3 linked regions of the Variovorax terrae genome follow. The protein of the gene in region 2 interacts with the protein of the main gene of each other region in a pairwise test. Links are inferred from orthologs where the notes say so. Each region holds a gene or a part of one and is shown on either strand. Other genes may lie near its edges.

Region 1 (5,696 bases), 140 kb from region 2 along the record:
AGAGCAACGGCTTCTCGGTGGTGCGCGAGTTCTGCGGCCACGGCATCGGCAAGGTGTTCCATGAGGAGCCGCAGGTGCTGCACTACGGCAAGCCCGGCACGCTCGAGGAGCTCAAGCCCGGCATGACCTTCACCATCGAGCCCATGATCAACGCCGGGCGCCGCGAGATCAAGGAGCTGACCGACGGCTGGACCATCGTCACCAAGGACCATTCGCTCTCGGCCCAGTGGGAGCACACCGTGCTGGTGACCGAAACCGGCTACGAGGTGCTCACGCTGTCGGACGGCAGCCCGCCTGCGCCTTCGTTCGTCACGGCCTGACCGCCTGGGCGCCTGCCCGCCACCGACCTCACCGCCCGGACATGCCCGACCTGCAAGCCCTGCGCAACGACTACCGGCTCCAGAAAGCCGAGCTGCTGCAGTCCGTGCAGTCCAGCGGCGCCTCCACCCGCGGCGTGCGCCGCCTGCTGCAAAAGCTCGCGCAGCAGGCCGATGCCACGCTGCGCACGCTCTGGGCCCATGCCAGCTTCCCCGAAGGCTTTGCGCTGGTGGCCGTGGGCGGCTATGGCCGCGGCGAGCTGTTCCCCTACTCCGACGTGGACGTGCTGCTGCTGCTGCCCGACCATGCCTCGCCCGACGCCGACGAGGCGCTGAAGCAGCAGATCGAGGGCTTCATCGGCAGCTGCTGGGACACCGGGCTGGAGATCGGCTCCAGCGTGCGCAGCGTGGCCGACTGCGTGGCCGAAGCCCGCAAGGACGTGACGGTGCAGACCTCGCTGCTCGAATCGCGCCTGGTCACCGGTGACCGCAAGCTGTTTGCCCTGTTCAGCGCGCAGTACGCGGCCACGCTCGACCCACAGGCCTTCTTCGTCGCCAAGACGCTGGAGATGCGCCAGCGCCACCACAAGTTCGAGAACACGCCCTACTCGCTGGAGCCCAACTGCAAGGAATCGCCCGGCGGCCTGCGCGACCTGCAGACCCTGCTGTGGGTGGCCAAGGCCGCCCGGATCGGCAAGAGCTGGGACGACCTCGCGCGCAAGGGCTTGGCCACGCCGTTCGAGGCGCGGCAGATCAAGCGCAATGAGGCCCTGCTGAGCCTGATCCGCGCCCGGCTGCACCTGATCGCCGGGCGGCGTGAAGACCGGCTGGTGTTCGACCTGCAGACTGCGGTGGCCGAGTCCTTCGGCTACACCGAGCAGACCACGGCCGGCGGGCGCCTCGCCATGCGCGCCAGCGAAGTGCTGATGAAGCGCTACTACTGGGCCGCCAAGGCGGTGACCCAGCTCAATCAGATCCTGCTGCTCAACATCGAGGAGCGGCTCAACCCCAGCACGCACGAACCGCGCCCGATCAACGAGCGCTTCGCCGACAAGGCCGGCATGATCGAGGTGGCCAGCGACGACCTCTACGTGAAGCAGCCGCACGCCATCCTCGAAACCTTCCTGCTGTACCAGACCACGCGGGGGCTCAAGGGCCTGTCGGCCCGCACGCTGCGCGCGCTCTACAACGTGCGCAACGTGATGACGGCGAAGTTCCGCGACGACCCGGTCAACCGCGCCACCTTCCTGCGCATCCTGCAGCAGCCCGAGGGCATCACCCACGCCATGCGGCTGATGAACCAGACCTCGGTGCTCGGGCGCTACCTGTGGGTGTTCCGCCGCATCGTCGGCCAGATGCAGCACGACCTGTTCCACGTCTACACCGTGGACCAGCACATCCTGATGGTGCTGCGCAACGTGCGGCGCTTCTTCATCGCCGAGCACGCGCACGAGTACCCGTTCTGCTCGCAGCTCGCCGCCGGCTGGGACAAGCCCTGGATCCTCTACATCGCGGCGCTGTTCCACGACATCGCCAAGGGCCGCGGCGGCGACCACTCCAACCTCGGCGCGCACGAGGTGCGGCGCTTTTGCCGCCAGCACGGCATCGCGCGCGAGGACGCCGCGCTGATCGAATTCCTGGTGCACGAGCACCTCGCCATGAGCCGCATCGCGCAGAAGGCGGACCTGAGCGACCCGGACGTGATCGCGGCCTTCGCCCAGCGTGTGGGCAATGAGCGCTACCTGACCGCGCTCTACCTGCTGACCGTGGCCGACATCCGCGGCACCAGCCCCAAGGTGTGGAACGCCTGGAAAGGCAAGCTGCTGGAAGACCTGTACCGCTACACCCTGCGCACCCTGGGCGGCCGCGCGCCCGACCCCGACGCCGAGGTCGAGGCCCGCAAGCGCGAGGCCCTGGTGCTGCTGGCGCTGCACGCGCTGCCGCACGAGGCGCACAAGGCGCTGTGGGACACGCTGGATGTGCGCTACTTCATGCGCCACGAGGCGTCCGACATCGCCTGGCACACCAAGCAGCTGTCGCGCTTTGTCGAGAAGGCGAGCGGCGACGAGTCCGCGCCGCGCGGCCGCGCCATCGTGCGTGCGCGCCTCTCGCCGGTGGGGGAAGGCCTGCAGGTGCTGGTCTACACGCCCGACCAGCCCGACCTGTTCGCCCGCATCTGCGGCTATTTCGAGCAGGCCGGCTTCAGCATCCTGGACGCCAAGGTGCACACCGCCAACAACGGCTACGCGCTCGACACCTTCCAGGTCGTGACCTCGATCCTGCCCGAGCACTACCGCGAACTCATCAGCATGGTCGAAACCGACCTGCTGCACACCATCGAGCAGCGCGGCCCGCTGCCGCCGGTGGGGCGCGGGCGCGTGTCGCGCCGCGTCAAGAGCTTTCCCGTGGTGCCGCGCGTGGATCTTCGGCCCGACGAGAAGGCCCAGCGCTGGCTGCTCAGCATCTCGGCCAGCGACCGCGTGGGCCTGCTCTACAGTGTGGCGCGCGTGCTGGCGCAGCACAAGCTCAACCTGCAGCTCGCCAAGGTCACGACGCTGGGCGAGCGCGTGGAGGATACCTTCCTGATCGACGGCGCCGAGCTGCAGCAGAACAAGGCGCAGATCGAGATCGAGACCGAGCTGCTGGAGGCACTGGCGGCGCCATAGGCCGGCAGCGCCACGCCAGACCAAGGCGCGGCGGCCTCAGTCGTCCTGCTCGGCGTCCAGCCCGGGAAACAGCACCTCGGTGAAGCCGAACTGCGTGAAATCGCGCACCCGCATCGGGTAGAGCTTGCCGATCAGGTGGTCGCATTCATGCTGGACCACGCGCGCATGGAAGCCCTCGGCCACGCGGTCGATCGGGTCGCCATGGGGGTCGAAGCCGGTGTAGCGGATGCGCGCGAAGCGCGGCACCACGCCGCGCAGGCCGGGCACCGAGAGGCAGCCCTCCCAGCCGTCCTCTTCATCCGGCCCCAGCGGCGTGATGACCGGATTGCACAGCACGGTGCGCGGCACGGGCGGCGCGTCGGGGTAGCGCGGGTTGGGTGCATCGGTGCCGAAGATCACGAGCTGCAGGTCCACGCTGATCTGCGGTGCCGCGAGGCCGGCGCCGTTGACAGCGGCCATGGTCTCGAACATGTCGCGCACCAGCAGGTGCAGCGCATCGGTATCGAAGGCCGTCACGGGCGGGGCGATGCGCAGCAGGCGCGGATCGCCCATTTTGAGGATGTCTCGTACAGCCATGGGACGCGGGGGAAAGCTGGGGAGCCGCAAGCATAACCTCCCCCGCCGCCGCGCCATCGGGGCCCGCGGGCGCGATCAGGGCAGCGGCAACCGGCGCACCGCGCAGAAACGTTTGCTAGCGTCCGCGCCGATACCCATAGGAGCCGTAGAAACCGATGGAAGGCGACACCACGATCGGCGCTGCCGGGTAGTAGTAGGTGCCAGGATAGGGAGCCACCGGGGCCACCACGCAGCCGCTCAGCAGGGTGGCGCTGGCAGCGGCGAGGATGATTCCGGCGATACGTAGGCGAGACATGACGGTCTCCTTGTAGATCAGGTCATTTCACAACGCGCGGCGGCCGCGGCCCTCCGACATACCGCAGGTCGCTTTGCGTAACGGTGGGTAAAGCCCTCAGCGCCCGTGGCCGCCACCCCCGTGGCCACCGTCATGCCCTCCACCGCGGCCGCCAAAGTGGCCTGCGCCGCCCATTCCCATGCGCGGCGCGCCGCCGCCGCCGAACGGGCGTCCGGGCGCCACGAAACCAGACGAGCCATGGCGAGGCCCGCGGCGGGCCACCACCACGCTGAAATCGACAAAGCCATAGGCGGGGCCCCAGAACCAGGGATCGGCATAGCCTATGGGCGGATAGGCGTAGGTGTACGGGTAGACGTAGGGCGAACTGTAGGGGTACGCGGTACCGTAGTAGGCATCGGCGGGCACCACGGCGCAGCCCGAGAGCCCGGCCAGGGCGCCAGCGGCGAGCGCGGCGGCGCAGCAGGAAATGCGGATGTTCATGACTGCCTCCTGAAGACAGTGTCCAGGAGGGTTGGACCCCCGCGCCGCGCCGGGGTTCAATCGCTGGCCGTCACTCCGCAGTGCCGGCCAGCAGGCGGCGCAGCCCGTCTTCGTCGAGCACCGCGACGCCCAGGGCCTGCGCCTTCTCCAGCTTGCTGCCCGCCTCGGCGCCGGCAACCACGTAGTCGGTCTTCTTGCTGACCGAGCCCGCGACCTTGGCGCCGGCGGCTTCCAGCAATTCCTTGGCCTCCTCGCGCGACAGCACGGGCAGCGTGCCGGTCAGCACAAAGGTCTTGCCCGCCAGCGGCAGCTGCGCGCGCGGCGCGGGCTCGCCCTCGGGCCAGGCGATGCCACAGGCCCGCAACTGCTCCACCACCTCGCGGTTGTGCGGCTGCTCGAAGAAGGTGCGGATGCTTTTGGCCACCACCGGGCCCACGTCGTTGACCTCCAGCAGCTGCTCTTCGGTCGCATCCATGATGGCATCGAGGCGGCCGAAGTGGCGCGCCAGGTCCTTGGCCGTCGCCTCGCCCACGTGGCGCAGCCCGAGGCCGAACAGGAAGCGCGGCAGCGTGGTCTGCTTCGAGGCCTGCAGCGCATCGAGCACGTTCTGCGCCGACTTCTCGGCCATCCGGTCGAGGCTGGCCAGCGCGGTCAGGCCCAGCCGGTACAAATCGGGCAGCGTGTGGATGACCTGGGCGTCCACCAGCTGGTCCACCAGCTTGTCGCCCAGGCCTTCGATGTCCATGGCGCGGCGCTGGGCGAAATGCAGGATGGCCTCCTTGCGCTGCGCGGCGCAGAACAGGCCGCCGGTGCAGCGGTGGTTGACCTCACCCTTTTCGCGCACCACGGCGCTGCCGCAGACCGGGCACTGGCGCGGCATGCGGAAGTTGGGCACGTAGGGATGACGGGAAACCACTTCGTCCCGAACCTGCGGCTCATCGCCGGCAGCGGCGGGCTCGATGCCCGTGGCGCCCAGCCTCGCCAGCCCGACGATCTCGGGTATCACGTCGCCCGCGCGGCGCACGATCACCATGTCGCCCACACGCACCTTCTTCCTGCGCAGCTCGAACAGGTTGTGCAGCGTGGCATTGGTGACGGTCACGCCGCCCACGAACACCGGCGCCAGCCGCGCCACCGGCGTGAGCTTGCCGGTACGGCCCACCTGCACGTCGATGCCCTGCACCGTGGTGAGCTGCTCCTGCGCCGGGTACTTGTGCGCCACGGCCCAGCGCGGCTCGCGCGTGACGAAGCCGAGCTGACGCTGCAGGGCCAGGCTGTCGACCTTGTAGACCACGCCGTCGATGTCGAACGGGAACTGGTCGCGCTGGCTGCCGATGGCCTGGTGGTACGCTATCAATTCGG
Region 2 (7,759 bases):
GCATCTCCACGCTCTCGGGATAGCCGGTGTAGGCGGTCTTGTTGAAAGACACGTCCTTGGGCACGTCCACCACCACCGGGCCCGGACGGCCGCTCTTGGCAATGTGGAAGGCCTTCTTCATGATGTCGGCCATCTGCCGCACATCCTTCACCAGGAAGTTGTGCTTGACGATCGGGCGCGTGATGCCGACGGTGTCGCATTCCTGGAAGGCGTCGAGGCCGATGGCGGCGGTCGGGACCTGGCCGCTGATGATCACCATCGGGATGCTGTCCATGTAGGCCGTGGCGATGCCGGTCACGGCATTGGTCAGGCCCGGGCCGGACGTGACCAGCGCCACGCCCACGTCGCCCGTGGCGCGCGCATAGCCGTCGGCCGCATGCACGGCCGCCTGCTCATGGCGAACCAGGACATGCTGAATCGTGTCCTGCTTGTAAAAAGCGTCGTAAATGTGAAGCACCGCGCCGCCGGGATAGCCCCAGACGTACTTGACGCCTTCGGCCTGCAGGGCCTTCACGAGGATTTCGGCGCCCCGGAGCTCTTGCGTGGAAGTGCTGGAAGCGGCGGCTGCTGCCGATGCGATTTCGGCCTTTGAGATTTCCATGATCAACCTTTGTGAATTTCTCTGACGAAAAACCTTGGGTGCCCCTTGCCAGCTCTTGTGGAGCCGCGTCGGGACTTGAGGCCAAAGCCATGGGCGAGCTGCTTGCATCGCCGGACCGTGACCCGTTTGCCTTTTGACTTGCAACGTGCATTATCGCACTACAGCGCGCGCCGGCACCGGTCGTTACGGGAAAAAGCATGGCGCAATGCCATAATTCGAGCCGAAGTGAGCCGGAAATGCGAGAAAAAGTACAAAACGGCCCCTTGCAGCCGCGACACTTCCCACCATCACTCCCGCGATCCTCTTGGCAACCGAACGAGAACTCTCAGATTTCCTGAAAAGCGTTGAAAAACGAGCCTTCAAGCGCTCGGTCTATCACGTTCGCAATGAGGAAGCCGCCTTGGACATCGTGCAGGACAGCATGATGAAGCTGGCCGAGCACTATGGCGACAAGCCGGCCGCCGAGCTGCCCATGCTGTTCCAGCGCATCCTGTCCAACTGCACGCTGGACTGGTTCCGCCGCCAGAAGACCCGCAACGCGCTGTTTTCCAACATGAGCGACTTCGAGTTGCCCGGAGAGGACGGGGAATTCGATTTACTGGAAACTTATGAGTCCCTGGAAGACTCACAGCGCACGGAAAGTGCCGAAGACGCCACCCGCAGGGCCCAGATCCTGAGAGAAATCGAGGTTGAAATCCAGGAATTGCCGGCGCGTCAACGAGAAGCGTTTCTCATGCGTTACTGGGAGGAAATGGACGTCGCCGAAACAGCGGCGGCCATGGGGTGTTCGGAAGGCAGTGTCAAAACCCACTGTTCCCGCGCAGTCCAGGCTCTAGGCAAAGCGCTGAGGGCAAAGGGAATACATCTATGACTAATTCACTCCAATACCAGACTGACATGCTCCAGGACCGTTACGGCCTGAAGGTGGCCGCCCGTCTGTCGGCCGGCACGGGTGAATTGCCTCATGACATCTCCGAGCGCCTGCGCGCCGCGCGCGTGCGCGCCGTGGCCCAGCGCAAGGTGGCCCGCGTGCGCACGGCCTCGTCCGTGGTGGCCTCGGGCGGCAGCGCCGCCCTGACCTTCGGCGACGAAGGCCTGAGCCTGTGGAGCCGCATCGCCTCCGCCCTGCCCCTGATCGCCCTGGTGGCCGGCCTGGTCGCCATCAACATGGTCCAGAACGAAAACCGCGCCAACGAAGTGGCCGAAGTCGATGCGGCCCTGCTCACCGACGACCTCCCGCCCTCGGCCTACGCCGACCCCGGGTTTGCGCAGTTCATCAAGACCAGCAGGGACCAGAATTTCTGACGCCCGGATGAGCCTCCTGGAACCAGCGCCTGTCCTGAAGCTCCGCCCGCTCCTGACGGGCGCGGTTCTTTTCGCGGCCGCTTTTCTCATCGCACACGGCCTGCTGGCGCTGCCCGCCCGAGCCCAGCCGGCTCCCGGCGCGCCGGCCGCCCCGGCGTCCGCGGCCAAACCCGCCGGCAATAAGGCACAGCCGGCCACCGGCAGCTTCAAGCCCGCCTCCCGCCCGCTTTGGAACGAGCTCACGCCAGCCCAGCAGCAGGCCCTGCAGCCGCTGGCGTCCAACTGGAACGGCATCAGCGAGCTGCAAAAGCGCAAGTGGATCGTGCTGTCCAAGAATTACCCCAAGCTGCCGCCCGAGGAGCAGGCCAAGCTGCACAGCCGCATGACCGAGTGGGTCGCGTTGAGCCCGCAGCAGCGCAGCCAGGCGCGCCTGAACTTCGCCGAAACCAAGCAGCTCTCGCCCGACGAGAAAAAAGCCAAATGGGAGGCCTACCAGGCCCTCAGCCCCGAGGAAAAGCAGAAACTCGCCGCGGGCGCCGCCTCCAAGCCCGTGGGCGCGGCCCTGGCCGTCAAGCCGGCGCAGCAGCAACAGAAAATCGCGCCGATTCCCGGTCCGCGCAAGGACCAGCCGGCCAAGACCAGCCCGCCTCCCCGGGTGATCCCGGCGCCGCGCGCGGTGGACCACCACACCCTGCTGCCTCAGCCCGTCCCTGCCCCTGCTCCGCCCCCTGCCGACGCCGCGACCCCGCATCCGTAGTCGCCGCCGTTTTCGCCTCCCCATGCCGACGAATCGCACGCCCACGGGCGCCACCCTGCCTTCCGCCCCAGCGGCCACCGATCTCGTGGCCCCGAGCCTGCGCCGCCGCATGGCCTGCTGGCTGTACGAGGGCATGCTGATGTTCGGCGTGGTGTTCATCGCCGGCTACCTGTTTGGCACCCTGAGCCAGACCCGCAACGCCATGGACAACCGCCATGCGCTGCAGGCCTTCCTGTTCGTCGTGTTCGGCATCTACTTCACCTGGTTCTGGGCCAAGGGCCAGACGCTGGCCATGAAGACCTGGAACATCCGCGTGGTCGATGCCCAGGGCCGCCCCTTGAGCCAGCGGCGCGCCCTGCTGCGCTACCTGCTGAGCTGGCTGTGGTTCCTGCCGCCGCTGGCGCTGCTGGCCCTGTTCCCGGTGTCCGTGGGCGAGACCCTGGTGATCCTGCTGGGCTGGGTGGCGGTCTGGGCGGTGCTCAGCCGCTTCCATCCGCAACAGCAGTTCTGGCACGACGCCTGGGCCGGCACGCGGCTGGTGTCTTCGCAGCCGCTGAGCCGCTGATGCCGCCGCCAGCCCGTGACCGGGCTGTCATGAACCTCGGCGACAATCGCTGCATGTCGTCTCCAGACCCCGGCTCCCCGAACAGCGCTCCCGCCAACCTCCAGAAAACCCGCACCGGCTTCAGCCGCGTCTGGCACGCCACGGGCTATTCCATCGAGGGGCTGCGCGCCGGCTGGGGCGAGACGGCGTTCCGCCAGGAGGCCCTGGCCGCCATCGTGCTGGTGCCGTTGTCGTTCTGGCTCGGCCGCCACTGGGTCGAAACCGCGCTGCTGGCCGGCTCGGTGCTGATCGTGATGATCGTCGAGTTGCTCAACACCGGCATCGAGACGGCGATCGACCGCATCGGCCCTGAGTGGCACGACCTGTCCAAGCGCGCCAAGGACATGGGCAGCGCCGCGGTGCTGCTGAGTTTGTTGTTGTGCGCCGGCATCTGGGCCGCCGCCCTGTTTCAGAAATTTGCTGCATGACCCCCGATCCCGCTTTTTCCATCTGCGTGTACTGCGGCTCCCGCCCCGGCACCGACCCCCAATTCACCGAAACGGCCCGCCTGGTCGGCACCTGGATCGGCCAGCGCGGCGGCCAGCTGGTCTACGGCGGCGGCAAGAACGGGCTGATGGGCGTGGTGGCCGAGGCCACGCTGGCCGCCGGCGGCCGCGTGGTCGGCATCATCCCGAAGGCGCTGGTCGAGAAGGAGTGGGCCAACCACAGCTGCACCGAGCTGCACATCGTGGACACCATGCACGACCGCAAGCGCCTGATGGCCGAACGCGCCGATGCCTTCCTGTCCCTGCCTGGCGGCATCGGCACGCTGGAAGAGCTGTTCGAAGTCTGGACCTGGCGCCAGCTCGGCTACCACGACAAGCCGATCGGCCTGCTCAACACGGCCGGCTACTACGACGGCCTGGTGGCGTTCCTGCGCAGCAGCGTGCGCCAGCAGTTCATGAACGAGTGGCTGATGGATCTGGTGAAGGTGAATGCCGAGCCCGAGCCCCTGCTGCGCGATCTGGTGCAGGCGGCAGGCATGAACGCCACCGGCCTGGATCTCTCGGAAATCTGAAAGCCTGAAGCGCGGCCGGCTCAGACCGCCGTCTCGTCTTCTTCCCCGGTGCGGATGCGCACCACCCGCTCCACGCTGGTGATGAAGATCTTGCCGTCGCCGATCTTGCCGGTGCGCGCGGCCTTGACGACGGCGTCCACGCAGCGGTCCACGTCGCCTTCCTTCACCACCACCTCCACCTTCACCTTGGGCAGGAAATCGACCACGTACTCGGCCCCGCGGTACAGCTCGGTGTGGCCCTTCTGGCGGCCGAAGCCCTTGACTTCGGTCACGGTCAGGCCGGTGACGCCGCATTCGGCCAGCGCCTCGCGCACTTCCTCCAGCTTGAACGGTTTGACGATGGCGGTGATCTGTTTCATGGTCATGGGGAATTCTCCTTATGCGCGGAACTTGCTGGTAATAGGATAGCGCCAATCCTTGCCGAAACTTCGGTGCGTGACTCTGATTCCCACCGGGGCCTGGCGGCGCTTGTATTCGCTGATCTTGATCAGGCGCGTCACGCGCTCCACGTCGGCGCGCGCAAAGCCGGCGGCGACGATCTCCTCGATCGGCTGGTCGTTCTCCATGTAGCGCTCCAGGATGGCGTCCAGCACCTCGTAGGGCGGCAGGCTGTCCTGGTCGGTCTGGTCGGGGCGCAGCTCGGCGCTCGGCGGGCGCGTGATGATGCGCTCGGGGATCGGGCTGGCGCCCGTGCCGTAGGGGTCGTTCGCGTTGCGCCAGCGCGCGAGGCGGAACACCGTGGTCTTGGCCAGGTCCTTGATCACCGCGAAGCCGCCCGCCATGTCGCCGTACAGCGTGCAGTAGCCGGTGGCCATCTCGCTCTTGTTGCCGGTGGTCAGCACGATGCTGCCGAACTTGTTGGACAACGCCATCAGCAGCGTGCCGCGGATGCGGGCCTGGATGTTCTCCTCGGTCGTGTCCTCCTTGAGCCCCTGGAACTCGCCGGCCAGCGAAGACTTGAAGGCCTCGAACTCGGGCAGGATGGAAATCTCGTCGTAGCGCACGCCCAGGCGCGCGGCCATGTCGCGCGCGTCGATCCAGGAGATGTCGGCCGTGTAGGGCGAGGGCATCATCACCGTGCGCACGCGGTCCCGGCCGAGCGCATCCACCGCGATCGCCAGTACCAGGGCCGAGTCGATGCCGCCCGACAGGCCCAGGATCGCGCCCGGAAAGCCGTTCTTGCCGATGTAGTCGTGCACGCCCAGCACCAGCGCGTCCCACAGATCGGCTTCGGCGCTGCGCTCCGGTGCCACCTCGCCCGCTACCAAATCAATAGCACCCGATGACCGCTGTGCCTGGACCTCCAGCAGTTTTTCCTTGAAATTCCCGGCGCGGGCCACCAGCGCGCCGCTGGCGTCGAGCGCGAACGAGCCGCCGTCGAACACCACCTCGTCCTGCCCGCCCACCAGGTGCGCATAGACCAGTGGCAGGCCGACGGCGCGCACGCGCTCGGCCATGCGCGCCACGCGCTCGCCGCCCTTGCCCACATGAAAGGGCGAGGCATTGATCACGGCCAGCAGCTCGGCGCCGGCCTCCCTGGCCAGCCGCGCCGGCTCCTCGAACCAGGCGTCCTCGCAGATCAGCAGGCCCACGTTCACGCCGCCGGCCTGGAACACGCAGACACCCTGCCCCGGCGTGAAGTAGCGCCGCTCGTCGAACACCTGGTAGTTGGGCAGCTCGCGCTTGGCGTAGGTTTCCAGGATGCGGCCCTCGCTGATCACGCTGGCCGCATTGTGGCGCCGCTGCACCGCCACCGACTTGCTGCGCTCGTCGCCGCCGGTGGGATGGCCGACCACCACCACCATGCCCTTTAACCCGGCGAGTTCGCGGGCCACCGTTTTCACGGCATCATCACAGGCGGCGATGAAGGCGGGCCGCAGGAACAGGTCCTCGGCCGCGTAGCCGCAGATCGACAGCTCGGGCGTCAGCAGCAGGCGAGCCCCCTGCGCATGGGCCGTGCGGGCCGCGTCGATGATTTTTTGCGCGTTGCCGGACAGGTCGCCGACGACGAAATTGAGCTGGGCAACGCAGAGTTTGAGAGTCATACAAGCGATGGGAAACAAGCCAGTCGATTATGTCATCCGGGTCCTGGATTCACCGTTCGCGGTGGCGGCCGCCGACTGGAACGCCCTGCTCGCGCTGCAGCCGCAGGCCGGCCCGTTCATGCGGCACGAATACCTGGCGGCCCTGCACGAGAGCGGCAGCGCCACGCCGGCCACCGGCTGGACGCCGCGCTTTCTCACGCTGTGGCGCGGCACACAGCTGCAGGCCGCCTGCGCGCTCTACCTCAAGGACCACTCCTACGGCGAGTACGTGTTCGACTGGGCCTGGGCCAACGCCTACGAGCAGCATGGCCTGGCCTACTACCCCAAGGCGCTGGCGGCCGTGCCCTTCACGCCCGTGCCCGGCGCGCGGCTGCTGGCGCGCGATGCCGCCGCACGCGCGGCGCTGGTGCAGGCGCTGCTGGGCTGGTGCAGCAACGAAAAGCTCTCCTCGCTGCACCTGCTGTTCGGCGCCGACGAGGACGTGGCAGCCTGCGCCGATGCCGGCCTGATGCAGCGCCAGACCGTGCAGTTCCACTGGCAGAATGCGGCCCCCGCGCCTGGCGGCGACACCGGCTACCGCGACTTCGAGGCCTTCCTCGCCAGCCTGAGCCACGACAAGCGCAAGAAGATCCGCCAGGAGCGGCGCAAGGTGGCCGAGGCCGGCGTCAGCTTCCGCTGGGCCCGCGGCCGCGACATCGGCACCGCCGACTGGGACCTGTTCTACCGCTGCTACGCGCGCACCTACCGCGAGCACGGCAACCCGCCCTACCTCACGCGCGACTTCTTCCGGCGCATGGCCGACACCCTGCCCGAGCACTGGCTGCTGTTCGTGGCGGAGCGCGCCGGCCGGCCGATTGCTACCAGTTTGATAGCAGTCGATGACCCGCTGGCCTGGACCTTGGGCACTTTTGATGCCAAAACCCGGGACAAGGTGGCCTATGGCCGCTACTGGGGCGCGCTGGAGCGCGTGGACTGCCTGCACTTCGAGGCCTGCTACTACCAGCCACTGCAATGGTGCATCGCGCAGGGCTACCAGCGCTTCGAGGGCGGCGCTCAGGGCGAGCACAAGATGGCCCGCGCGCTGATGCCGGTGGCCACCACCTCGGCCCACTGGCTCGCGCACCCGGCCTTCGCCGACGCGGTGGAGCGCTTCCTGGCGCGCGAGGGCGAAGGCGTGGCGAACTACCTCGAGCACCTGGAGCAGCGCACACCGTTTCGCCAGGGCTGAGGCGCCCCGGCGGCGGTGCCGTCGTCAATGCGGCTTGGCGAACGACTCCAGCACCTCGGGCTGCACCTCCTGCACACAGGACTGGCGGCGCAGCCCGTCGGCGGCAGCCAGCGCCCGCTGCGGCGTGTCGAAGCCCAGGATCACCAGCGCCGGCGGCTGCGAGGCCAGCAGCACGCGGCCGCCGCTGGCCTGCGCCAGCGC
Region 3 (5,424 bases), 990 kb from region 2 along the record:
CCCGGGCGAAGCCGCCACCAAGGACCTGTACCACCTGCCGCCCGAGGAAGACGCGAAGGTGCCGACCGTGTGCCACAGCCTCGATCAGGCGCTGGACTACTTGGACAAGGGCCGCAGCTTCCTGACCAAGGGCGGCGTGTTCACCGACACCATGATCGACGCCTACATCGAGCTCAAGATGCAGGAGGTCACGCGCTTCCGCATGGCGACCCACCCGGTGGAATTCGACATGTACTACTCGCTGTAATCCGGCGCGTTGCCTGTGGCATGAAAAGGACGGCATATGCCGTCCTTTTTCTTTTTGAATCAAAGGGTTATTTTGTATTTCTAAGGAAAAGCGCGATACTGGCAGACCGTCCCTGCATTTTTTGCAATGCGAGGAGAAGAGCATGAGATACGCGTTATTGATTCCCGTGCTTGCTGCATTTTTCACAGCAGGCAGTCACAGCCAGGACCGCATCTACCGCTGCGGCAATGAATACACCAACAATGCCGCCGAGGCCCAGTCCCGCGGCTGCAAGGTGGTGGAAGGCGGCAACGTCACCGTGGTGCAGGGCACGCGCGTGCCGGCCGGGCAGGTGCGCGTGGCCGCGGCGCCGGCGGCGGCCGGGCCGCGCGTGGATTCGGCCGACCAGCGCGCGCGCGATTCCGAAGCCCGCGCCATCCTCGAGGCCGAACTCAAGAAGGCCGAGGCCCGCCAGGCCGAGCTGCTCAAGGAATACAACGACGGCGAGCCCGAGAAGCAGGGTGCCGAGGGGCGCAACTACCAGAAGTACCTGGACCGCGTGGCCGAGCTCAAGGCCAGCATCGCCCGCAACGAAAGCGACATCGCGGGCATCAAGCGCGAGCTGGGCCGCGTTCCTGCGTCAAAATAAGTGGCTTGAACAAGCCCACTTCCCCGCCCGCGTACTTTCAACCGTTCGATCTCCTGGCCACGCTGGTCGCCGTGGTGCGCAGCGATGGCTCGGTGCTGTTCGCCAACTCGGCACTCGAAGACGCCCTGGGCACCTCGCGCCGCACCATCGAAGGCTCGCAACTGCCCGACTGCTTCACCGAACCGCAGATCCTGCAGAACGCGCTCGAAGGCGCGGGCAGCAATGAGTTCGCCGCGCTGCGCTACGACGCTTGGCTCAAGCGCCTGAACCACGATCCGCTGCCCGTGCATGTGATCGTGGCGCAGACCGAGCGGCCGGGCGAGATCATCGTGGAGCTGCTGCCGCTCGAAGCCCAGGCCAAGCAGGACCGAGAGGAGCGCCTGATCGACCAGGCCCAGGCCAACAAGGAGCTGATCCGCAACCTCGCGCACGAGATCAAGAACCCGCTGGGCGGCATCCGCGGCGCGGCGCAGCTGCTGCAGATGGAGATTGACTCCAGGGACCTGACCGAGTACACCCAGGTCATCATCCACGAGGCCGACCGGCTGCAGACGCTGGTCGACCGGCTGCTGGCGCCGCACCGCCGCCCGCACGTGGTGGGCGACGTCAACATCCACGAGGTCTGCGAGCGGGTGCGCTCGCTGATCCTGGCCGAGTTTCCACGCGGGCTGAAGGTGGTTCGTGAATACGACATTTCGATTCCCGAGTTCCGCGGCGACCGCGAGCAGCTGATCCAGGCCGTGCTCAACATCGCCCACAACGCCTGCCAGGCCCTGGCCGAACGCATCGCGGCGGGCGATGCGCAACTGGTGTTCCGCACGCGGATCGCCCGGCAGGTGACATTCGGTAAGCAGCGCTATCGACTGGCATTGGAATTGCATGTCATCGACAACGGGCCCGGCGTGCCGGACTCGATCAAAGACCGCATCTTCTACCCGCTGGTGTCGGGCCGGGAAGGCGGCTCAGGGCTGGGGCTGACGTTGGCGCAAACCTTCGTGCAGCAGCACCATGGCTTGATCGAGTGCGAAAGCGTGGCGGGCCGGACGGATTTCAAGATACTGATTCCGCTGCCCTGACTGATTGAGTTCGATACCAAGGTGACTAAAACACATGAAGCCGATCTGGATAGTAGACGACGACCAATCCATCCGCTTCGTGCTGGAGAAGGCCCTGCTCCGCGAAGAACTGCCCACGCGCAGCTTCACCAACCCGCGTGAAGTGCTGCAGGCGCTCGAAGACGCCACGGACGAGGACGGCCCGCAGGTCCTGGTGAGCGACATCCGCATGCCGGGCGGCTCGGGGCTGGAGCTGCTGGACAAGGTCAAGGAGAAGCTGCCGGGCCTGCCCGTCATCATCATGACCGCGTTCTCCGACCTCGACAGCGCCGTCTCGGCTTTCCAGGGCGGCGCGTTCGAATACCTGCCCAAGCCATTTGACCTGCCCAAGGCGGTGGAGCTGATCCGCCGTGCGGTGGAAGAGAGCCAGCGCGAGGAAGTGGCCGAGGAGCGCATGGCTGCCGCGCCCGAGATGCTGGGCCAGGCCCCGGCGATGCAGGACGTGTTCCGCGCCATCGGGCGCCTCTCGCAGAGCAACGTCACGGTGATGATCACCGGCGAATCGGGTTCGGGCAAGGAGCTGGTGGCGCGCGCGCTGCACAAGCATTCGCCGCGCGCCAGCGGGCCCTTCGTGGCGATCAACACCGCGGCCATCCCCAAGGACCTGCTGGAGAGCGAGTTGTTCGGCCACGAGCGCGGCGCCTTCACTGGCGCGCAGACCATGCGCCGCGGCCGCTTCGAGCAGGCCGAGGGCGGCACGCTGTTCCTTGATGAGATCGGCGACATGCCGTTCGATTTGCAGACGCGCCTGCTGCGCGTGCTCAGCGACGGCCACTTCTACCGCGTGGGCGGCCACAACGCCGTCAAGGCCCATGTGCGCGTGATCGCCGCCACGCACCAGGACCTGGAGCAGCGCGTCAAGGAAGGCGTGTTCCGCGAAGACCTGTTCCACCGCCTCAACGTGATCCGCCTGCGCCTGCCGGCGCTGCGCGAGCGCAGGGAAGACGTGCCCATGCTCACGCGCCACTTCCTGCAGCAAAGCGCCAAGCAGCTCGGTGTGGAGCCCAAGCGCATTTCCGATGCTGCGCTGGCCTTGCTCGGCGCCTTTGGTTTCCCGGGCAATGTGCGGCAGCTCGAAAACATCTGCCACTGGCTGACCGTGATGGCGCCGGCGCAAGTGATCGAGCCCAAGGACCTGCCGCCCGAGGTGGCCGGCACCACCGGCGATGCCCCGGCCTTGCGAACATTGGCCGCACCCGGCGCCGAGGCCGCGCCGCGCCTGGCCGAGCTGGCCGCGAAGCCCGCGGTCAAGGCGCTGGAGGCGGATGCGGCGGGCGACGCGCTGCCGGCGCCGACAGCGAACGCCGTGCCGGCACCCGGCGCGGGCAGCTGGGAATCAGGGCTCGAGGCCGAGGCGCTGGCCCTGCTGGCCACGGGCCGGCACGACGTGTGGGACGAACTGACCCGCCGTTTCGAGTCCAAGCTGATCCTGACCGCGCTGGCCAACACGCGGGGGCGGCGCATCGAGGCCGCTCAAAAGCTCGGCATCGGGCGCAACACCATTACGCGCAAAATTCAGGAACTGGGTCTGGAGTAGAGAGCGCCCGCCGATTCACGGCCGCGGGCTCACAGCTCCACGATCACCGGCGCGTGGTCGCTGGGCTGCTTGTTCTTGCGCGGCGCGCGATCCACGGTGCAGGACTTCACCCCGGGCTTGAGCGCCTCGCTCACCAGGATGTGGTCGATGCGCAGGCCTCGGTTCTTCTGGAAGCCGAGCATACGGTAGTCCCACCACGAGTAGCTTTTCTCGGGCTGCTCGAACAGGCGGAAGGCATCGGTCAGGCCCAGGCCCAGCAGCGCCTTGAAGTGGTCGCGCTCGGCCGTCGTGTGGTGGATGGTCTCGCGCAGGCCCTCGGGATCGTAGGAGTCGCGGTCCTCGGGCGCGACGTTGAAGTCGCCCAGCAGCACCAGCCGCGGATGCACGGCCAACTCCGCGCGTACCTGTTCGCGCAAGGCATCGAGCCAGCGCATCTTGTAGGCGAACTTCTCGCTGCCCGGCTCCTGGCCGTTGACGAAGTAGCCGTTGACCACGCGCAGCGCGCCCTCGGGCGTGTCCAGCGTGGCGGTGATCACGCGCGACTGATCGTCGGCAAAGCCCGTGATGTTCTTCACCACGTCGCGCGCCGGGGTGCGGCTCAGGATGGCGACGCCGTTGTAAGTCTTCTGGCCGAACACGGCACTGTGGTAGCCCGCGGCCTCGAGCTCGGCCTGCGGGAACTTGTCATCGGTGAGCTTGAGCTCCTGCAGGCACAGCGCGTCCACCGGGTTGGCGGCCAGCCAGTCCAGCACTTGGGGCAGGCGCACGGCCAGGGAGTTGACGTTCCAGGTGGCAAGTTTCATGGTGTCGGCTTCGTTCACGTTGCAGGGGTGAGGGCGGCAGCGAGGGCCGCGTTCAAGAATGGCATTGTGCCCGCGTGCGTCGATGCGAGGCCCGTTAGAGGTGAATTTTGGATGATTTAAGCCGGATGTCCAGGTGCAGTGGTCATTGTTTGCTATCAAATAAGTAGCAAATGGTTGCGGCCAACAGGCGCGAGCCTTGCCTGTTCATGCCCGGCGTGTTGCGCCCGCCACCGTCGTCCCGCTGGATGGGAGCGTCGTCCCGTCACCTAGCCTTCTCGAAACTCAGCAGGAACGCCTGAAGTTTCTGCGTCGCCAAGCCTGATGAATCGATCGGCGTCATCATTCCTATCGGCTCGAACGCATAAGGCACGGCTATGTTCAGCCGCACCAGTTGCCCCGCGTCCAGCAACTGGCTGGCGATGCTGAGGGGCACGAGGCACACGCATCGCTCGTGCACGAGGGCCGCCCACACGATAGCCATCGAGCGGGTGCTAATCAGGCGCTGCCTGGGCTCGATGCCTTGCGCGGCGCTCCACTGGTCGAGGGTCCGGCGCGGCGCAGATGCAACGGGCGAGGTCAGCCAGATTTCGTCGCGTAGCGCCTTGAAGGTCAGCCGCTTCCTGCCGGCAAGCGGATGGTGTGGCGCGGCGATGACCACGAACTCATCGTCGAGCAGCGGCTCGAAGCGCCAGCCCTCCGTGGCAACAGGGGGTTGCCGGCAGAAGACCATGTCGAGGCCGCCGCCCGCCATCAAGGCGCCGATCTGTTCGATGTCTGCTTCCTGAATCTGCAGCAGGATGTCCGGGTGCTGCTGGCTGAAGACCGGCAAGGCCTTGGCCAGGATGCCCGTCACGGCGCCAGACAGGGCCGCGATGCGCACCAGGCTGCGGCCCTCGGCCGAGAAGGCCACCACCGCCTCCGCGCAGTCGTTGAGCGCGTCGAGCATCCTGCGCGCGAGCGGCAGAACCGCGAGGGCGATGGGCGTCGGATGCATGCCTCGCGCATGCCTGTCGAACAGCGTGCACTCGAGCAGTTGTTCCAGATCCGCGAGCGCCTGGGTCGTGGAGGGCTGCGTGAGCCCGATGGCTTCCGCA

What was found.
Region 1: the proteins of MMF98_RS07780 (region 2) and MMF98_RS08495 interact in binary tests that used the Escherichia coli proteins (3 or more experiments, as listed by UniProt). The link is inferred for Variovorax terrae from one-to-one orthologs.
Region 3: the proteins of MMF98_RS07780 (region 2) and glnL interact in binary tests that used the Escherichia coli proteins (3 or more experiments, as listed by UniProt). The link is inferred for Variovorax terrae from one-to-one orthologs.

Annotation. Positions count from the first base shown.
Region 1 is NZ_JALGBI010000001.1:1,789,204-1,794,899, reverse strand. The notes cover bases 1-3,183. They hold MMF98_RS08495 ([protein-PII] uridylyltransferase), read left to right. Parts: upstream 1-361; coding sequence 362-2,983; downstream 2,984-3,183. Other genes in these bases: def (peptide deformylase), read right to left, coding at 3,020-3,183; map (type I methionyl aminopeptidase), read left to right, coding at 1-320. In the rest of the region: more of def, read right to left, coding at 3,184-3,559; MMF98_RS08485 (hypothetical protein), read right to left, coding at 3,675-3,854; MMF98_RS08480 (hypothetical protein), read right to left, coding at 3,951-4,334; NAD-dependent DNA ligase LigA, read right to left, coding at 4,405-5,696.
Region 2 is NZ_JALGBI010000001.1:1,644,934-1,652,692, reverse strand. What follows is about bases 2,976-5,706. They hold MMF98_RS07780 (P-II family nitrogen regulator), read right to left. Parts: upstream 4,645-5,706; coding sequence 4,306-4,644; downstream 2,976-4,305. Other genes in these bases: MMF98_RS07775 (NAD+ synthase), read right to left, coding at 4,663-5,706; MMF98_RS07785 (LOG family protein), read left to right, coding at 3,692-4,285; MMF98_RS07790 (diacylglycerol kinase), read left to right, coding at 3,282-3,695; MMF98_RS07795 (RDD family protein), read left to right, coding at 2,976-3,228. In the rest of the region: MMF98_RS07815 (acetolactate synthase 3 catalytic subunit), read right to left, coding at 1-601; MMF98_RS07810 (RNA polymerase sigma factor), read left to right, coding at 906-1,472; MMF98_RS07805 (DUF3619 family protein), read left to right, coding at 1,499-1,906; MMF98_RS07800 (DUF3106 domain-containing protein), read left to right, coding at 1,914-2,663; more of MMF98_RS07795, read left to right, coding at 2,773-2,975; more of MMF98_RS07775, read right to left, coding at 5,707-6,330; MMF98_RS07770 (GNAT family N-acetyltransferase), read left to right, coding at 6,338-7,558; MMF98_RS07765 (hypothetical protein), read right to left, coding at 7,583-7,759. UniProt on the Escherichia coli protein: P-II indirectly controls the transcription of the glutamine synthetase gene (glnA). P-II prevents NR-II-catalyzed conversion of NR-I to NR-I-phosphate, the transcriptional activator of GlnA. When P-II is uridylylated to P-II-UMP, these events are reversed.
Region 3 is NZ_JALGBI010000001.1:2,633,040-2,638,463, reverse strand. The notes cover bases 1-2,911. They hold glnL (nitrogen regulation protein NR(II)), read left to right. Parts: upstream 1-871; coding sequence 872-1,951; downstream 1,952-2,911. Other genes in these bases: ntrC (nitrogen regulation protein NR(I)), read left to right, coding at 1,986-2,911; MMF98_RS12410 (hypothetical protein), read left to right, coding at 390-875; glnA (type I glutamate--ammonia ligase), read left to right, coding at 1-247. Also shown: more of ntrC, read left to right, coding at 2,912-3,527; xth (exodeoxyribonuclease III), read right to left, coding at 3,557-4,330; MMF98_RS12390 (LysR family transcriptional regulator), read right to left, coding at 4,593-5,424.